DNA from 2 places in the Exiguobacterium sp. s145 genome. Region 2 is predicted to be linked to the other one. Evidence: a T-box and tRNA genes for the amino acid it is inferred to sense, from the RefSeq annotation. Region 2 holds a T-box; the other holds one or more tRNA genes.
The links. A T-box is a leader RNA that pairs with one kind of tRNA and senses whether it is charged. The one in region 2 lies ahead of KNQ07_RS00550 (valine--tRNA ligase), so its partner is inferred to be a tRNA-Val.

Region 1: it encodes a tRNA-Val, which carries the amino acid that the T-box ahead of KNQ07_RS00550 (valine--tRNA ligase) is inferred to sense. The anticodon was not compared.

The regions. Positions count from the first base shown of each region.
Region 1 covers NZ_JACSMV010000013.1:69,900-77,909, reverse strand. Annotated here, with positions in the region: gene KNQ07_RS10910 (phytoene desaturase family protein) at 1-406, shown strand, start outside; gene KNQ07_RS10905 (histidine phosphatase family protein) at 454-1,014, opposite strand; gene KNQ07_RS10900 (response regulator transcription factor) at 1,028-1,708, opposite strand; gene KNQ07_RS16110 (sensor histidine kinase) at 1,713-3,074, opposite strand; gene KNQ07_RS10890 (YdhK family protein) at 3,227-3,793, shown strand; tRNA gene KNQ07_RS10885 (tRNA-Val) at 3,837-3,909, opposite strand; gene KNQ07_RS10880 (nitroreductase family protein) at 4,053-4,679, opposite strand; gene yhfH (protein YhfH) at 4,875-5,021, shown strand; gene KNQ07_RS10870 (polysaccharide deacetylase family protein) at 5,227-6,075, shown strand; gene KNQ07_RS10865 (YkyA family protein) at 6,088-6,738, shown strand; gene KNQ07_RS10860 (EamA family transporter) at 6,832-7,737, shown strand; gene nagE (N-acetylglucosamine-specific PTS transporter subunit IIBC) at 7,768-8,010, opposite strand, start outside.
Region 2 covers NZ_JACSMV010000001.1:109,209-117,218, forward strand. Annotated here, with positions in the region: gene hemA (glutamyl-tRNA reductase) at 1-800, shown strand, start outside; gene hemC (hydroxymethylbilane synthase) at 883-1,809, shown strand; gene KNQ07_RS00535 (uroporphyrinogen-III synthase) at 1,775-2,485, shown strand; gene hemB (porphobilinogen synthase) at 2,482-3,471, shown strand; gene hemL (glutamate-1-semialdehyde 2,1-aminomutase) at 3,468-4,778, shown strand; T-box leader at 4,834-5,063, shown strand; gene KNQ07_RS00550 (valine--tRNA ligase) at 5,106-7,748, shown strand; gene KNQ07_RS00555 (bifunctional folylpolyglutamate synthase/dihydrofolate synthase) at 7,805-8,010, shown strand, end outside.

The DNA of each region.
Region 1 (8,010 bases), on a different contig from region 2:
TGCTTCCCAGGCACCGGAAGGAAAAGACAATCTGTTTGTCCTGACGCACGTTCCGCCACTGACGAAACAAGACGGCAAAACCGATTGGGATGCGTATCGTGAAGTCGTCCTTGATAAATTAGAACGGATGGGACTGACCGACTTACGTGAATCGATTGAATTCGAATACCGCTTTACACCGGAAGACTTGAAATCACTATACGGTCCGAACGGCGGTTCGATTTACGGTGTGGCTGCCGATCGGAAAAAGAACGGCGGCTTCAAGATTCCATCGAAAAGTGATCTCTACGAAGGGCTTTACTTCGTCGGCGGTTCAACACATCCGGGCGGTGGCGTTCCGATGGTCACTTTGTCGGGTCAACTGACGGCAGATTTAATCCAAAAACATGAAAAGGTAAAAGCATAATCAAAACAGGAGAAGGTCCCTTATCGAAGGGACAATCTCCTGTTTTTTTAGTTATGCTGACAAACTTCTTCAATCTGAAGGAAGGTTTCGTCTTTAAATGTCATTTGATACACAGCCGGCATCTTTAGCGTTTTCCAGAACGCATATCCATATGCCGGATCAAAATGTTGCATTAATAACACCATGATATTCCCGTGTGTTCCGATGACGACGGTTTGATCTTTATGTTTTTCTAGTAATCGTTTGATTTCAGGCACGATCCGCCGTTGTGCCGTAACGTTTGATTCACCTCCATACGGATTTTCATCCGGATGTTCCCATACATAACCGACAGCCTGTTGAAAATCCGGCAGTTCTTCGGGCGCCAATAACCGTTCTTGAAAAGCCGCTGCTTCTTGAATGACTAATCCATATTGTTCTGCTAAAGGCTGGACCGTTTCAATCGCTCGCCGATACGGACTCGCGTAAATCTGGTCCGGTTTAATCCCTTCAAAAAGAGTCGTCAGTTGTTCCGCATCGTCTCTCCCCTGTTCTGATAAAGGACGTGCTTCTTCGTCTGTAGAATAGGTCGAATGTGCATGGCGGACTAAATAAATTGTCGTTGTCATTTCAATTCTCCTTTTAGCTGTCTTTTGTCTGCTCCAGTAAACGATAACCCACACCTCGGACAGTCTCCAAATACTCATCGATTGGAAAACCGGAACGGCGCAATTTCTCACGAAGATGACGCATATGAGAATCAATCGTTCGTGGTTCAATCGATTGATCATCGCCCCACAGCGACAAAACCAATTGTTCTCTTGATAAGACGCCATTCACGGACGTCAAGAGTTTTCCTAAAAGTTGAAACTCTGTTTTCGTCAGTAAGATTTTTTGTCCGTCGAATGTACAATGATATCCTGCGACGTCATACTGCAGTCCATGAAATGCATACTGCTCCCGCTTTTCTCGACCAATCAACAGTTCGATTCGTCCTAATAATTCTCCTTCATGAATCGGCTTTGCCACATAATCATCTGCACCGACTTTGCGCCCCCGTAGCACATCTTCCATTTGATTCCGCGCTGTCACCATAATGATTGGAAAATCAGCCATTCGTCTTATATTTTCACACAACGTCCATCCATCCATATCGGGCATCATGACATCGAGTAAGGCCAAATCGATGGGAACGGTCTTGACGATGTCGAGCGCTTTTTCGGCCGTGTCGGCTAAATGACATGTATGACCATAGGGTACCAGATATAACTTCATTAATTGAAGCATCCGTTGTTCATCATCAACGATTAAAATTCGAGCCATTTCTTCACACCTTCCATTGAATCATCACACTCGTCCCGGCATTCTTTTCACTCTTGATATCTAATGTCGCATCGTGTGCTTGAACGATTGCCAAGGCAATCGTCAAACCAAGCCCTGATCCGCCCCGGCTTCGTGATCGTGACGGTTCACTGCGGTACAGACGTTTTGTCACATGGGGTAAACTTTCTTGGCTGATGCCGCTTCCTGTATCACGTACTTGAAAATACGGTCCTGTTTCATTCCTGCCGTATCGGACGACGATTTCACCGGTTGCTGTATATTTTTTTGCGTTATCCAATACATTTATCAGCACTTGCTTGAGCCGAATTTCATCTCCTGCTATCTCTACCGGTTCCCCTGATACATGCAAATGCAGCCCTTTTTCTTCAATTGCAGGTCGCATTTTCTCTGTCGTCGAGACAATCAATTGATCGAGCGCAAGCGGCACTCGTTCGACTGAGAATGCATTCGTATCGGAACGTGCCAGTAACATCAGCTGTTCAATCAATGTGCTCAAATGATCGCTTTCTTCTTTGATAATCGACAGATAAGCTGTTTTTTCAGATTCCGGCAAGTTTGGACGATGTAATATATCCGCATAACCCTTCATGTAGGTCAGCGGAGTTCGAAGTTCGTGCGAGATATTTGCTAAAAATTCTGTCCGTTCACGATTCAAAAAATCAAGATCTTTTGCCAACTGTGTGATGGAGCGTGCCAGTGCCCCAAGCTCATCCGAGCGGTTTACCGGTAAATCCACGTCAAGGTTTCCTTCTTTCAACTTGGCCGTCGCACGCTCCATCTCAATGAGTGGTCTTGAAATCAATCGTGTACACAGCACGACAGTCGTAAGCGACAGAAGGACGGCAATGATACCAACTTGAATGAATTGTTGTCTTAACGGGTCGACGACTTGTTGAATTAACGTTTCCGGAGCAAACATGAAGACATGCCCACGATGAACACCTGAAATCGTGATTGGACTATCTGTCATAAAAAAACCCTTCGTTTCCGCTTGAGCTCTTAAAATCCGATCTTTTCGTTGTGTTTGAAATTCCGTATGGATAAGCTCTACTTTCATTTTGGGAGTAAGTGGATGCGAAGCCTTTAAAATTTTTCCTTTTTGATCCGTGATAACGACGGTAAATTCGGATGCTGATTCCATCAAACTGACATGTTCCAATGTTTCCGCATGAAATGATTCCTCGAGGACATCGCGGTGCGTGTTCCCTCGGTTCAGCAAACCGAGGACCACTTCATTCGTCCTTTGATTCACAAGGTTTAAATAGAGGGTACTGAACAGAATGCCGCCGATGACAAGAATGGCAGTCAAAAAAAGTAGACCAATGTAGTATGAAATATGCCGCACGCCCTGCTCCTCCTTTTTCTTCACTATTACGATACACTTTTCCAATGACTCATTCAGTCAGGTAATTGAATTGTCACTCTTTCTGCACGGTTTCTGCACGAAACACGGGTATAGTAGTCACATAACCAAATTACTACAGGAGGTCAATTTTCATGAAAAAACAACTACTCGTTACATCACTCGCTCTTTCTGCTGTCCTAAGTTTAGGTGCCTGCGGATCTGATTCCAATTCCTCTACTTCACACGATATGCATGATAATAAGAACGATTCCCATGCAGGGATGATGCATTCAAGTGACGGGAAAATTCCCGCTGGACTGAAACAAGCTGAAAATCCGAAGTTTAAAGACGGATCAGACGTCCTTCTGTCCTCTGATCATATGAAAGGAATGGATGGCGCAAAAGCAACAATCGTCGATTCATTTGATACAACAGTATATGAAGTCAGCTATACACCAACGAACGGTGGTAAAAAAGTCAGTAATCATAAATGGGTGATTCAGGAAGAACTCAACCCGGTTCCGGCTTCACCGTTGCAAGCAGGTGATGAGGTGACTTTAGCGGCTGATCACATGAAAGGGATGGATGGTGCAAAAGCGACCATTGATCAAGCCGATCAGACAACCGTGTATATGGTCGATTTTAAACCGACAACCGGTGGAAAAACGATTAAAAATCATAAATGGGTGACAGAAGATGAACTTCAAACCAATGATTAAAACAAAAAAACCCGCTCATCCAAGGATGAACGGGTTTTTGGTATGATTCTGACTGGGCTCGAACCAGCGACCTCTACCCTGTCAAGGTAGCGCTCTCCCAGCTGAGCTACAGAATCATGATGCAGTACGTTATGTACTTGCTAGGACATGTATTAATATAGCAAGAAACTAACCATCTGACAAGTACTTTTCTAAAAAAATATGAAAAATAAAAATGAACGAGGCTGAACTCAATGTTGATTCAGCCCCTCTCTTTTACTTATAGAATAGTCGTCACTTGATCGACCGGTAAACGGAGCGCCGGACGTTTTTTCGCGTCTTCGATTGCTTTCCCGACAGCAATCAACATGACCGGGACATAACGTTCGTCTGTAATAAACGTTTCTGTAAAGAGTTGGTGATTGAATCCGCCCATCGCGAGTGTCGAGAGTCCTTTTGCTTCAGCAACTAGCATCAGTTGCATCGCAGCTAAACTTGCGTTTGACATGGCTGCATCTCTCGCGTAAGCCTCGCTTTGATAAGCCCCTTCTACTTGTCCTTTGATCGAGTCAAACAAGTCTTCCGTCATGCCTCCTGCTTCTACAGCTGGTCCATAAACCGGATTATAGTTTCGGTTTGCCTGTAAATCCCCTAGTACGGCAATGACGACGGAAGAAGAACTGATGGCCGGCTGATTGTAAGCGATTGGAGCTAATCGTTGTTTCGCTTCTTCCGAATGGAAGGCAACGAAATGCCAATGTTGCAGGTTCCAGGCACTTGGCGCAGCTGTCGTCAATTCAACCAATTCTTGTACTTCTTTTTGTGAAAGCGTGAATGTCTCATCGTAATGACGAACTGACCGGCGTTCTGTCAAAATCGATAGTGTGTCAGATAATGTTTGATTCATAATGATCCCCCTCTAGGTACATCTGTTTACTATGTTATCGTATCATCCTCTACGCTTACCTGTCATATGACAAGACTTGCTAAAGAAACTTCTGTTATAAAACAAAGATTGACATACCGCTTCTGTACTAGTACAATAAAATAAATTCAGTGTTGTTTGCTGGTACATCCATATACTAAGAGGAGGAACACAATCATGGAACAACCCCTTTACCAAGAGACCTCTCCCGAGTTTTACCGTCAACTTCCGGTCAAAACCTGCTCCCATTGCGGAAAAGAAATGGATGAACAATGCGAATCGTATAAAACAGAATGTGATGAGTGTGCTGTTACAGAACACTAATCGCAAATTTGCTTGAAGAAGGAAGTCTACCGTAGCGGATGGACTTCTTTTTTTGTTTGAAAATATAACATTATTTCTATCTTAATCAACTTTTTTTGAATTACAGGTTATCCAGTCATCTTTTTGTAATATTTTTGTTACAAATGAAACAGACAAAATGTTACATTTAACTCATAAGATTTTCCGTAAAGGAGCTCAGACATCAATGGATTCATACAACTCAGGCAATCCCATCGGACTTGGTCCAAGATACCGAAAACCCAAACGAAAGTATTTCGCTAAGCTTTTGATCGTGCTGGCGCTGATTCTTCTTCCGATTGGCGGTTACATCGTTTATCAGTACTTGACTTCGACACAACAACAAGCGAGCGTAAAAACCGTCCAATCTTTACAGGAAGTTCCGACTCCGAACCTGGACAAGGTACGCGTCGAGAAATGGAACGGGATTACTAAAAAAGTGGCGTATCTGACATTTGAAGACGGACCGACCGCTTTGACTTCAGACATCTTGAAATCATTAAAAGAACAAGAAGTTAAAGCGACTTTTTTTTTGATCGGAAGTAACATCAATGAGCAACCGGATGTCGTCCGCTCGATGGCAAAGGCTGGACATTACATCGGACCACACAGTGAAACTCATGATTACGACACGTTGTATAAGAAAAAGCAGTATGTTCCCGAGATGCTGCGGGTACAGAAACAAATCAACCAACTGACGAATCACAGCCCGTTGTTGACACGTCCGCCTTATGGATCAACACCCGGCATTACCAAGTCGATTGCAAAAGAGATCGAACAGGCGAAACTTCGGGTGTGGGACTGGTCGATCGATTCGATGGACTGGTACTACAAAGATAGTGCCAAGGAAGTTGCCAACACTGTCATCAGCCGTGCGGAAGGCCCGGTCGAAATCATCCTGTTGCATGAACAACCACAAACATTGCAGGCATTGCCTGCGATTGTCGCCGGATTAAAGAAAAAAGGCTATCAATTTTCCATCTATGATGAAGATTTTCATGTCCCGTATAATTTCGCAAAATTCTCTAATTTATAAGGAGTTCCTTTCATGATTAATAAACGGATGATCCTCACCAGTTGTTTGACCTGTCTCGGCCTCTTGCTTCTCAGTGCCTGTTCGAGTGATCCGGCTGCTTCGGTATACGAGCAGTTGGAAGAACAAGCGAAGTCCGAACAAAAAGCAGCAGTCGTCGCCGAGCAACGGACACGCCAAGATGAAATTTCCGTCAATACCTACCAAGCCGTCCTCGAAGCCGGGGCCGATGATATTAAACGGGCACAAAATGAACGGGATGAATTGACCGCTCTGAATCAAAACCGTGTCAAATTGTTAAAACAAGAACAGACAATCCGTACCCATGCTTTTGATGAGTTAGACCTTGCGGAATTAACAAGTACCCTATCTTCGTTGCCTGCCGCTAAAAAAGACGGGACAGCCCTTATCAATATCTTTAAAGAGCGGGAGAAGGCTTTTGATACGTTTTTGAAACGTTATGCGGCGACGATTGATTCAGAAAAGAAAGTGCTTTCCTACTTGACCGAAAAACCGAACTTCGTTAAGATTGATGAAGCAACAGCTGATTTAAACCGGACTTCCCGTCAAGCGACAGAAGCACTCAAAACCTTTAATCAATTGACCGTCCGCTACAATGAATTAAAGCCAACCTTTTACAAAAAGGCTGGACTCAACATTAAATAACTCACACAGGTTGCAACCAAACCCTGTCCAAAAAACCTGGACAAGGCCCCGTTGCAACCTTTTTTGTGCGTTCTAAAACATGGAGGGATCTGTATGAATCGTTCAAAAGCAACACTTTTCGTCTTAATCGGCGCCATCAGTTACGGCGTCCTGTCGACCATCGTCAAACTGGCTTACGGTGCCGGTTTTGACTCAGCCGCTGTTTCCGGAAGTCAATTTTTCTTCGGATGGCTGATGATTTTTGTCTTAGCCCTGCTGTCAAAAAATCTTCGTCTGAATCCGAAAACAGCTCTTACTTTAATGGCCATCGGAATTTCAAGCGGCACGACCGGTTACCTGTATTATCAGAGCCTACAAACCGTCTCCGCTTCAGTCGCCATCATTCTCCTCTTCCAATTCACATGGATTGGTGTCGTGATTGATTCGATTTTGGCAAAACGTCTGCCGTCGCGTTCTCATTTCTTGTCTGCCGTCCTATTGATCGGCGGTGCCATTTTAGCGAGCGCTGCTTATACGAGCGCCCTTGACGTGCGCGGTACGTTGTTCGGACTCGGCGCAGCCGTCAGTTTCTCGATCTTCCTGCTTGCGAGCGGACGGGTCGCAAACCATGTACCGGTCATTAAAAAAAGCTTTTATATGATGACAGGCGGACTTCTCTTCGTCATGATTATGTATCCGCCGACGACTTTCCTGACTGCAGCGAATTTCGAACAGGGACTGATCTGGTACGCACTTCCACTGGGTCTGTTCGCCTTAATTCTGCCACCGCTGTTATTCGCAGCAGGTGCCCCACACTTAAGCCCGGCCAGCGTCTCCTTGCTTGGTGCAGCCGAACTGCCGACTGCCGTCATCTGTTCCGTCCTCATCCTCGGTGAGCATCTCTCCGGTTCACAGTGGATCGGGATCATCATCATCCTGATTGGAATTTTCTATCCGATTTACGTCAGCAGTCTGAAACAATCGACTACTTCTGTTCCACGTCAAAACGACCTCTCCTGAGCAATCAGGAAAGGTCGTTTTTTTATAGCATTATTTTTGACGTTTCATCGCATCAGCGACGAACTCGACATCCGTACCGATGATGATTTGGACGTTTTTCGCGCCCATCTTCATAACACCTTTTGCGCCGGCCGCTTTAATTGCAGCTTCGTCAATGATCGTTGAATCTTTTACCTGGAGACGGAGACGTGTCGCACAGTTATCAATCGCTGTAACGTTGTCCGTTCCTTGTAAGCCTGCAAAAATACGTGCTGCTTGTTGCTCGTACTTATC
Region 2 (8,010 bases):
AAGATAAATCCATTGTCGTCATCGGTGCCGGAGAAACAGGTGAATTAACGACACTTAACTTGTATGAAGCGGGCGCCCGTGATATCACTGTTTTCAACCGGACGCTGGCAAAAGCGGAAGAAGTGGCGAATCGTTTCGAAGGATCCGCACATTCGATAAACGAAATGCAATGCGGTCTGCTTCGGGCTGACATCGTTATTTCTTCAACCGGAGCAAAACGAGCAATCATCAAACGTGAAGACATTGCCGCAGCCCAATTGTTCCGAAGTGACCGTCCGTTCCTGTTGATCGACATTGCGGTTCCCCGTGATATCGAGCCGACGGCGGGTGACTTGCCAGGTGTCCACCTGTATGATGTCGATGATTTAACGTCAATCGTTCAGCAAAACATGGCGGAACGATTGAAGGAAGCAGCAAAAATCGAACAGCGGATTGAAGCTGCGATTGCCGAGTTCGAAGGATGGATGACGACACTTGGTGTCGTTCCGATTATTACGGAACTCCGCGATCAGTCGCTTAAAATCCAGCAAGAGACGATGCAGAGTCTGGAACGGAAACTTCCGAACATGACGAATCGGGAAAAAACCGTAATCGGTAAACACATGAAATCGATCATCAACCAACTGTTGCGTGAACCGTTGTCGTACATCAAAGATGCGGCAGCAAAACCGGATGCCGAGCAACGGATTGCTCAGTTCATGGATACGTTTGCATTGGACGAAGAATTGTTTGACGGTGCGGCCGAAGAAATCGTATTACAAGAAGAAACAGCAGCAGAACGGAAAGCTGTGAATCGGTGAACATAGACCGAATTGTGTTACAATAGAAAAGCATGGGGCGGACTTGTGCCGCCCCTTTATTATTGTACAGGGGGATTTCAGCATGCGAAAAATCATAGTAGGTTCACGAAGTTCAAAACTTGCGATGACACAAACAAAGTGGGTCATCGAACAATTGAAACAGGCAGGTGCACCATACGAATTCGAAATCAAGAATATCATCACGAAGGGTGACCGCATCCTTGACGTGACACTATCTAAAGTCGGTGGTAAAGGATTGTTCGTTAAAGAAATCGAACAACAGATGATTGACGAAGATATTGATTTTGCAGTGCATAGCATGAAAGATCTCCCGTCTGAGTTGCCGACAGGACTCATCATTGGGGCGACACCTGCACGGGTCGATGCGCGTGATGCTTTGATTACGAAAACAGGCGGTGGACTGGACTCGCTTCCGGAAGGCGCAGTCGTTGGGACAAGCAGCTTACGCCGTGGCTCACAATTACTCAAATTACGCCCGGATCTAAAAATCGAATCAATCCGCGGAAACATCGATACACGCCTTGAAAAGCTGAAGACAGGTCCGTTTGACGGCATTCTGCTTGCGGCTGCCGGTCTGCAACGGATGGGTTGGTCGGATGAAATCGTGTCGGAATACATTTCAACGGATGACATGATTCCTGCAGTCGGTCAAGGAATCTTAGCGATTGAATGCCGGGCAGACGATCAGGAAGTCCGCGACTTGTTGAATTTGATTCATGACCAGATGACAGAGAAAGTCGCTTTCGCTGAGCGCGCGTTTTTGGCAGCCATCGAAGGAAGCTGTCATGTACCTGTCGGTGGATTTGCGACCATCAACGAAGATTTGTCGACGACACTCGTCGGATTCCTCGGTTCAGTAGACGGACAGCAAATCCTGCTTGAACGGGAAACGTCACTTGATCCGATGCAACTCGGTCAAACGGTTGCGACGCGTCTTCTTGATGCAGGGGGTCGTGAAATTCTCGCATCTTTACCGGATGACCTGTAAACGACTGGTTTTGACGGGAAGCCGTCGACCGACTGCGGAGCAGGTGGAGCGTTTGACAGCACAGCGGATTGAAGTCGTCCATCATCCGGTCATCGAAACGATTCCGGTCGATTTTCAATTGCCGACGGAACTCGATTGGCTGATTGTGACGAGTCCGACTGGCGTCGAACGCATCCAGTCAGAGCTTCCGTCCTTGCAATATACGAAGATTGCAGTCGTCGGATCAAAAACGGCGGCGGCGTTAATCAAGCAGGGACGAACACCTGATTTCATCCCGTCCGCTTTTACAGGGGATGTACTGGTTGAAGAATTACGGCCGCTTCTCCGGACAGGACAACGCATCTGTTTTGCCCGCGGGAACCGGTCACGTCAAGAACCGCTCGAACGATTAAAGAATGCCATTGCGGCTGAAGTGTTGGAAGTCATCACGTACGAAACAAAGTTGCGGGTGATTCCACCTGATCTGTTGCAACAGACTGCGTATATTGGTTTACAAAGTCCTTCAGCTGTCGAAGCGATTGCTCCATTGCGTCAAGAGACGACGGCGACTTACGTGACCATCGGACCGATTACCGAGCAAGCCGCTCGACGTTTCGGTTTGACACCACTTTTGGTCGCTGCCGTTTATACACTCGACGGACTGATTGACTGTATTTTAGAGGAGGAACTGTTATGAATACATTAGAATTCGCACGTCATCGCCGCTTGCGGAATACAGCATCATTGCGCTCACTCGTCCGGGAAAATCATCTTCACAAAACGGATTTGATTTATCCGTTGTTTGTCGCAGAAGGAGAAGACATCAAACGGGAAGTCAGCTCGATGCCCGGCGTATTCAACCTTTCACTCGACCATCTTGAAGCAGAAATCAAGGAAGTCGTTTCACTTGGTATTGAATCGGTCATCCTGTTTGGTGTTCCGCACGATCACTTAAAAGATGAACAAGGGACCGGCGCGTTTCACGATCACGGAATCGTTCAAGAAGCGACGCGACTCGTTAAAAAAGTCGCACCGCAACTGACGGTCATCGCGGATACATGTCTATGCGAATATACGTCAACCGGACACTGCGGCATCGTCGCCGACGGAACGGTCGATAACGATGCGTCACTTCCGTTGCACGTCCAAACAGCAGTGTCTCAAGCGCGTGCCGGTGCCGACATCATCGCACCATCTTCCATGATGGACGGATTTGTCGCGGCGATCCGCCAAGGACTCGATGAGAATGGATTCAGCCATATCCCGGTCATGAGTTACGGCGTCAAGTATGCTTCCGCTTATTACGGACCGTTCCGTGATGCGGCAAACTCGGCACCTGGTGAAGGGGACCGCAAAGGGTATCAAATGGATCCGGCTAACCGTCGGGAAGCATTCCGTGAAGCGACAGCAGATGTCGAGCAGGGTGCCGACTTCATGATCGTCAAACCGGCTCTCGCCTTTATGGATATCATTCGGGATGTCCGGGAACGGGTAGACTTACCAATCGTCGCGTATAACGTATCGGGTGAATATGCGATGGTCAAGGCTGCTGCGTTAAACGGCTGGATTGACGAAGAACGTATTGTCATGGAAACGATGCTCGGCTTTAAACGGGCCGGAGCCGATTTAATCATCACCTATTTCGCGAAAGACATTTGCCGTTACTTGGAGGGGTCGAAATGAGCTTAACGAATCAAAACTCAAAATCAAAAGCCGCGTTTGAGCGGGCCTTACCGCTCATGCCGGGCGGTGTCAACAGCCCGGTTCGCGCGTATAAATCAGTCGGCATGACACCGATTTTTGCAGAACGTGCGCAAGGATCACGTCTGTACGATATCGACGGAAAAGAATACATCGACTATGTTTTATCATGGGGACCGATGATTCTTGGTCATGCTGATCCGATCGTGACGGCTGCCATTCAAGAGCAGGCGACACGTGGATGGAGCTACGGCACACCAACCGAAATCGAGTCGGCGATGGCGGAAGTCGTCATCAGCCGTGTCCCGTCGGTTGAAGTCGTCCGGATGGTCAACTCCGGAACGGAAGCGACGATGGCTGCGCTTCGTCTCGCACGCGGATATACAGGAAAAACAAAAATCCTGAAATTCGAAGGCTGTTATCACGGTCACGGCGATTCACTGTTGATTAAAGCCGGATCAGGCGTTGCGACACTCGGACTGCCGGATTCACCGGGTGTACCGGCACAAATTGCCAGTATGACATTGACAGTGCCGTATAATGACATGGATGCGGTTCGGATTGCATTTGAAAAACACGGCGACGATATCGCCGGTGTCATCGTCGAACCTGCAGCCGGAAACATGGGCTTCGTGCCACCACAACCGGGCTTCCTCGAAGGACTGCGCGAAATCACGGAACAGCACGGCACACTGTTGATCTTTGATGAAGTCATGACCGGTTTCCGCGTCGGCTTCAATTGTGCCCAAGGACATTTCGGTGTCACACCGGATATCACATGTCTCGGTAAGGTCATCGGTGGCGGTATGCCGGTCGGTGCTTACGGCGGACGTCGCGATATCATGGAACAAATCGCGCCGCAAGGTCCGATTTATCAAGCCGGTACATTGTCAGGTAATCCGCTTGCCATGGCGGCAGGACTTGCGACATTAACGCAACTGAAACCGGAACACTACGAAGAGTTTGACCGGAAAGCCAACCGTTTGTCGGAAGGGTATCTCGCAGCAGCTGCGAAATACAATATTCCATTGACGACGAACCGCGCCGGTGCGATGTTCGGTGTCTTCTTCACGGATCAGCCGGTGACGAATTTCGAAGAGGCGAAATCATCGAACCTCGACATGTTCCGCTCGTATTATCAAAAAATGGCGGCACGCGGTATCTTCTTACCGCCGTCACAATTTGAAGGACTCTTCCTGTCGACCGTTCATACGGACGACGACATCGAGCAGACGATTGCAGCAGTCGAGCTGACATTCAAGGAATTACAACTCGAATTTAATCGTTAAGCAGTTCTTGACGAGCCGTAGAGGTCTCGGATAAAATAAGGAAAGAATAATTTGGAAAACAGCGATGACGGGAAGAGTAGTCAACAACCGGACTGTATGAGAGAACACATCCACTGGCTGAGAGATGTGACAGGAAGTGCTGACGAAGGTCACCCCACGAGCTGGTTCTGTAAGCGACAGCAAGCAGAATCCGGATTGCCGCACGTTACGCGGACTAGAGGGCACTCTGCAAAGAGTGAACTAAGGTGGTACCGCGGAAGAGCAACGGCTTCTTTCGTCCTTAGATGAGGACGAGAGAAGCCGTTTTTATTATGGATTAAAGGAGCGATTCAGATGCAGGAATTATCAATGCCAACAAAATATGATCCGCAGGCAACGGAAGAAAAATGGTACGACTTTTGGATGAAAGGGGAATACTTCAAAGCCGATCAGGATCCGGAAAAAGCACCGTATACGATCGTCATCCCGCCACCGAACGTCACCGGGAAATTACACCTCGGTCATGCCTGGGATACAACACTTCAGGATATGCTGACACGGATGAAACGGATGCAAGGTTTCGACGTCTTGTACCTGCCGGGAATGGACCACGCCGGAATCGCGACGCAAGCCAAAGTCGAACAGAAGCTCCGGGCGGAAGGAAAGTCACGTCTTGAAATGGGACGTGAGAAGTTCCTTGAACAATCATGGGCATGGAAAGAAGAATATGCTTCAACAATCCGCGAGCAATGGTCGAAACTCGGACTCGGACTCGATTATTCACGGGAACGGTTTACACTCGATGAAGGTTTGTCGGAAGCGGTTCAAGAAGTGTTCGTTAAATTGTATGAAAAAGGCTTGATCTACCGCGGCGAATACATCGTTAACTGGGATCCGGCGACGAAAACAGCCATCTCGGATATCGAGGTCATTTATAAAGACATCGAAGGTGCTTTCTATCACTTCAGTTATCCGTTGACGGACGGAAGCGGTCACGTCGAACTGGCGACGACGCGTCCGGAAACGATGCTCGGCGATACAGCGATTGCCGTCAATCCGAAAGATGAGCGTTATGCACACCTCGTCGGAAAAACAATCACGTTACCAATCGTCGGCCGGGAAATCCCGATTGTTGCCGATGAGTACGTTGATATGGAGTTTGGGACAGGTGTCGTTAAAATCACGCCGGCCCACGACCCGAACGACTTTGAAGTTGGAAACCGTCATGATTTACCGCGTGTCCTCGTCATGAACGAAGACGGCACGATGAACGAAAATGCCGGCAAATATGAAGGTATGGATCGTTTCGAATGCCGTAAGCAGATTGTCGAAGATCTGAAAGAATCAGGTGTCCTGATCAAAGTCGAACCGCATCTGCATTCCGTTGGTCACTCGGAACGGTCGGACGCGATTGTCGAGCCGTACTTGTCGCTCCAATGGTTTGTTAAAATGGAACCGCTCGCTGAAAAAGCATTACAAGAGCAACAAGGGGAAGACAAAATCAACTTTATTCCGCAACGTTTCGAAAACACATATGTCCGCTGGATGGAAAACATCCGTGACTGGTGTGTCAGCCGTCAGCTTTGGTGGGGTCACCGGATTCCGGCCTGGTACCACAAAGAAACGGGCGAAGTCTACGTCGGCAAAGAAGCTCCGGCTGATCTCGAAAACTGGGAACAGGACAATGATGTGCTGGATACATGGTTCTCATCCGCCCTTTGGCCGTTCTCGACGATGGGCTGGCCAAACGAAGGTGCAGCTGATTATCAGAAGTACTTCCCGACGTCAACACTCGTAACGGGTTACGATATCATCGCTTTCTGGGTCTCACGGATGATCTTCCAATCGTATGAATTCACAGGCGAACGTCCATTCAACGATGTCTTGATTCACGGCTTGATCCGTGACTCCGAGGGACGGAAAATGTCGAAATCACTTGGTAACGGGATTGATCCGATGGATGTCATCGAGAAATACGGTGCGGATTCGCTGCGCTGGTTCTTAACGACCGGTTCAACACCAGGAAACGATTTACGTTTCTACTGGGAGAAAATCGAAGCGACATGGAACTTCTCGAACAAATTGTGGAACGCGAGCCGCTTTGCCTTGATGAACATGGATGGACTGACGCATGAGCAAATTGATCTGTCCGGTGAGAAATCACTTGCCGATCAATGGATTCTGACACGTCTGAACACGACGATTGATGATGTGACGCGTCTGTCAGACAAATATGAGTTTGGTGAAGCCGGTCGCGTTCTGTATCACTTCATCTGGGAAGACTTCTGTAACTGGTACATCGAGATGGCGAAGTTGCCGTTAAACGGTGAGGACGAAGCAGCGAAATTGACGACACGTTCGATTCTTGCCTATACGCTTGATCAAATCATGCGTCTGATGCATCCGTTCATGCCGTTCATCACGGAAGAAATCTGGCAGCACTTACCGCACGAAGGCGAAACAGTTACACGTGCCGCTTGGCCGACACGGAACGATTCACTGGATTTCCCAAAATCTGTTCCGGCATTTGAAGCCGTTCAGAACGTCATCCGTTCAGTTCGAAACATCCGGGCTGAAGTCAACGCACCGATGTCGAAACAAATTCAGTTGATGATTTCAACGAGTGACGATCAAGTCCAGCATGATTTAGAAACAAATCTGTCGTACTTGAAAAAGTTCACGAATGCGTCAGAATTGCTCGTTGAACGCAATATGACAGCACCGGAAAAGGCGATGAGTGCCATCGTGACGGGAGCAGAATTGTTCATTCCACTTGCTGACTTGATCAACATCGAAGAAGAAATCGCTCGTCTGAACAAAGAACTCGTCAAGTATACAAAAGAAGTCGAACGGGTCGAGAAAAAACTCAACAACCCGGGATTTGTCGGGAAAGCACCGGCACATGTCATTGAAGAAGAACAAGCAAAAGCACAAGACTATAAAGAGAAGCGGGCGGCAGTCGAAGTCCGGATCAGCGAACTCGCAAAATAATCTTAACAGTGGCTCAAGTTTTCTTGAGTCACTTTTTTTGAAGGAGTGAAGCAAGCGTGAGAACACGAGAAGATGTACTCGAATGGTTATCGGCGTTACTGGCATTTGGCATCAAACCGGGACTGAGTCGGATGGAAGCGGTACTGGCGGAACTTGCCATTGATCCGGATGCGATTCCGACGGTTCATGTCGCGGGAACAAACGGGAAAGGCTCGACGGTCGCCTTCTTACGGGAGATGGGGATGGCGCAAGGACTGCAAAT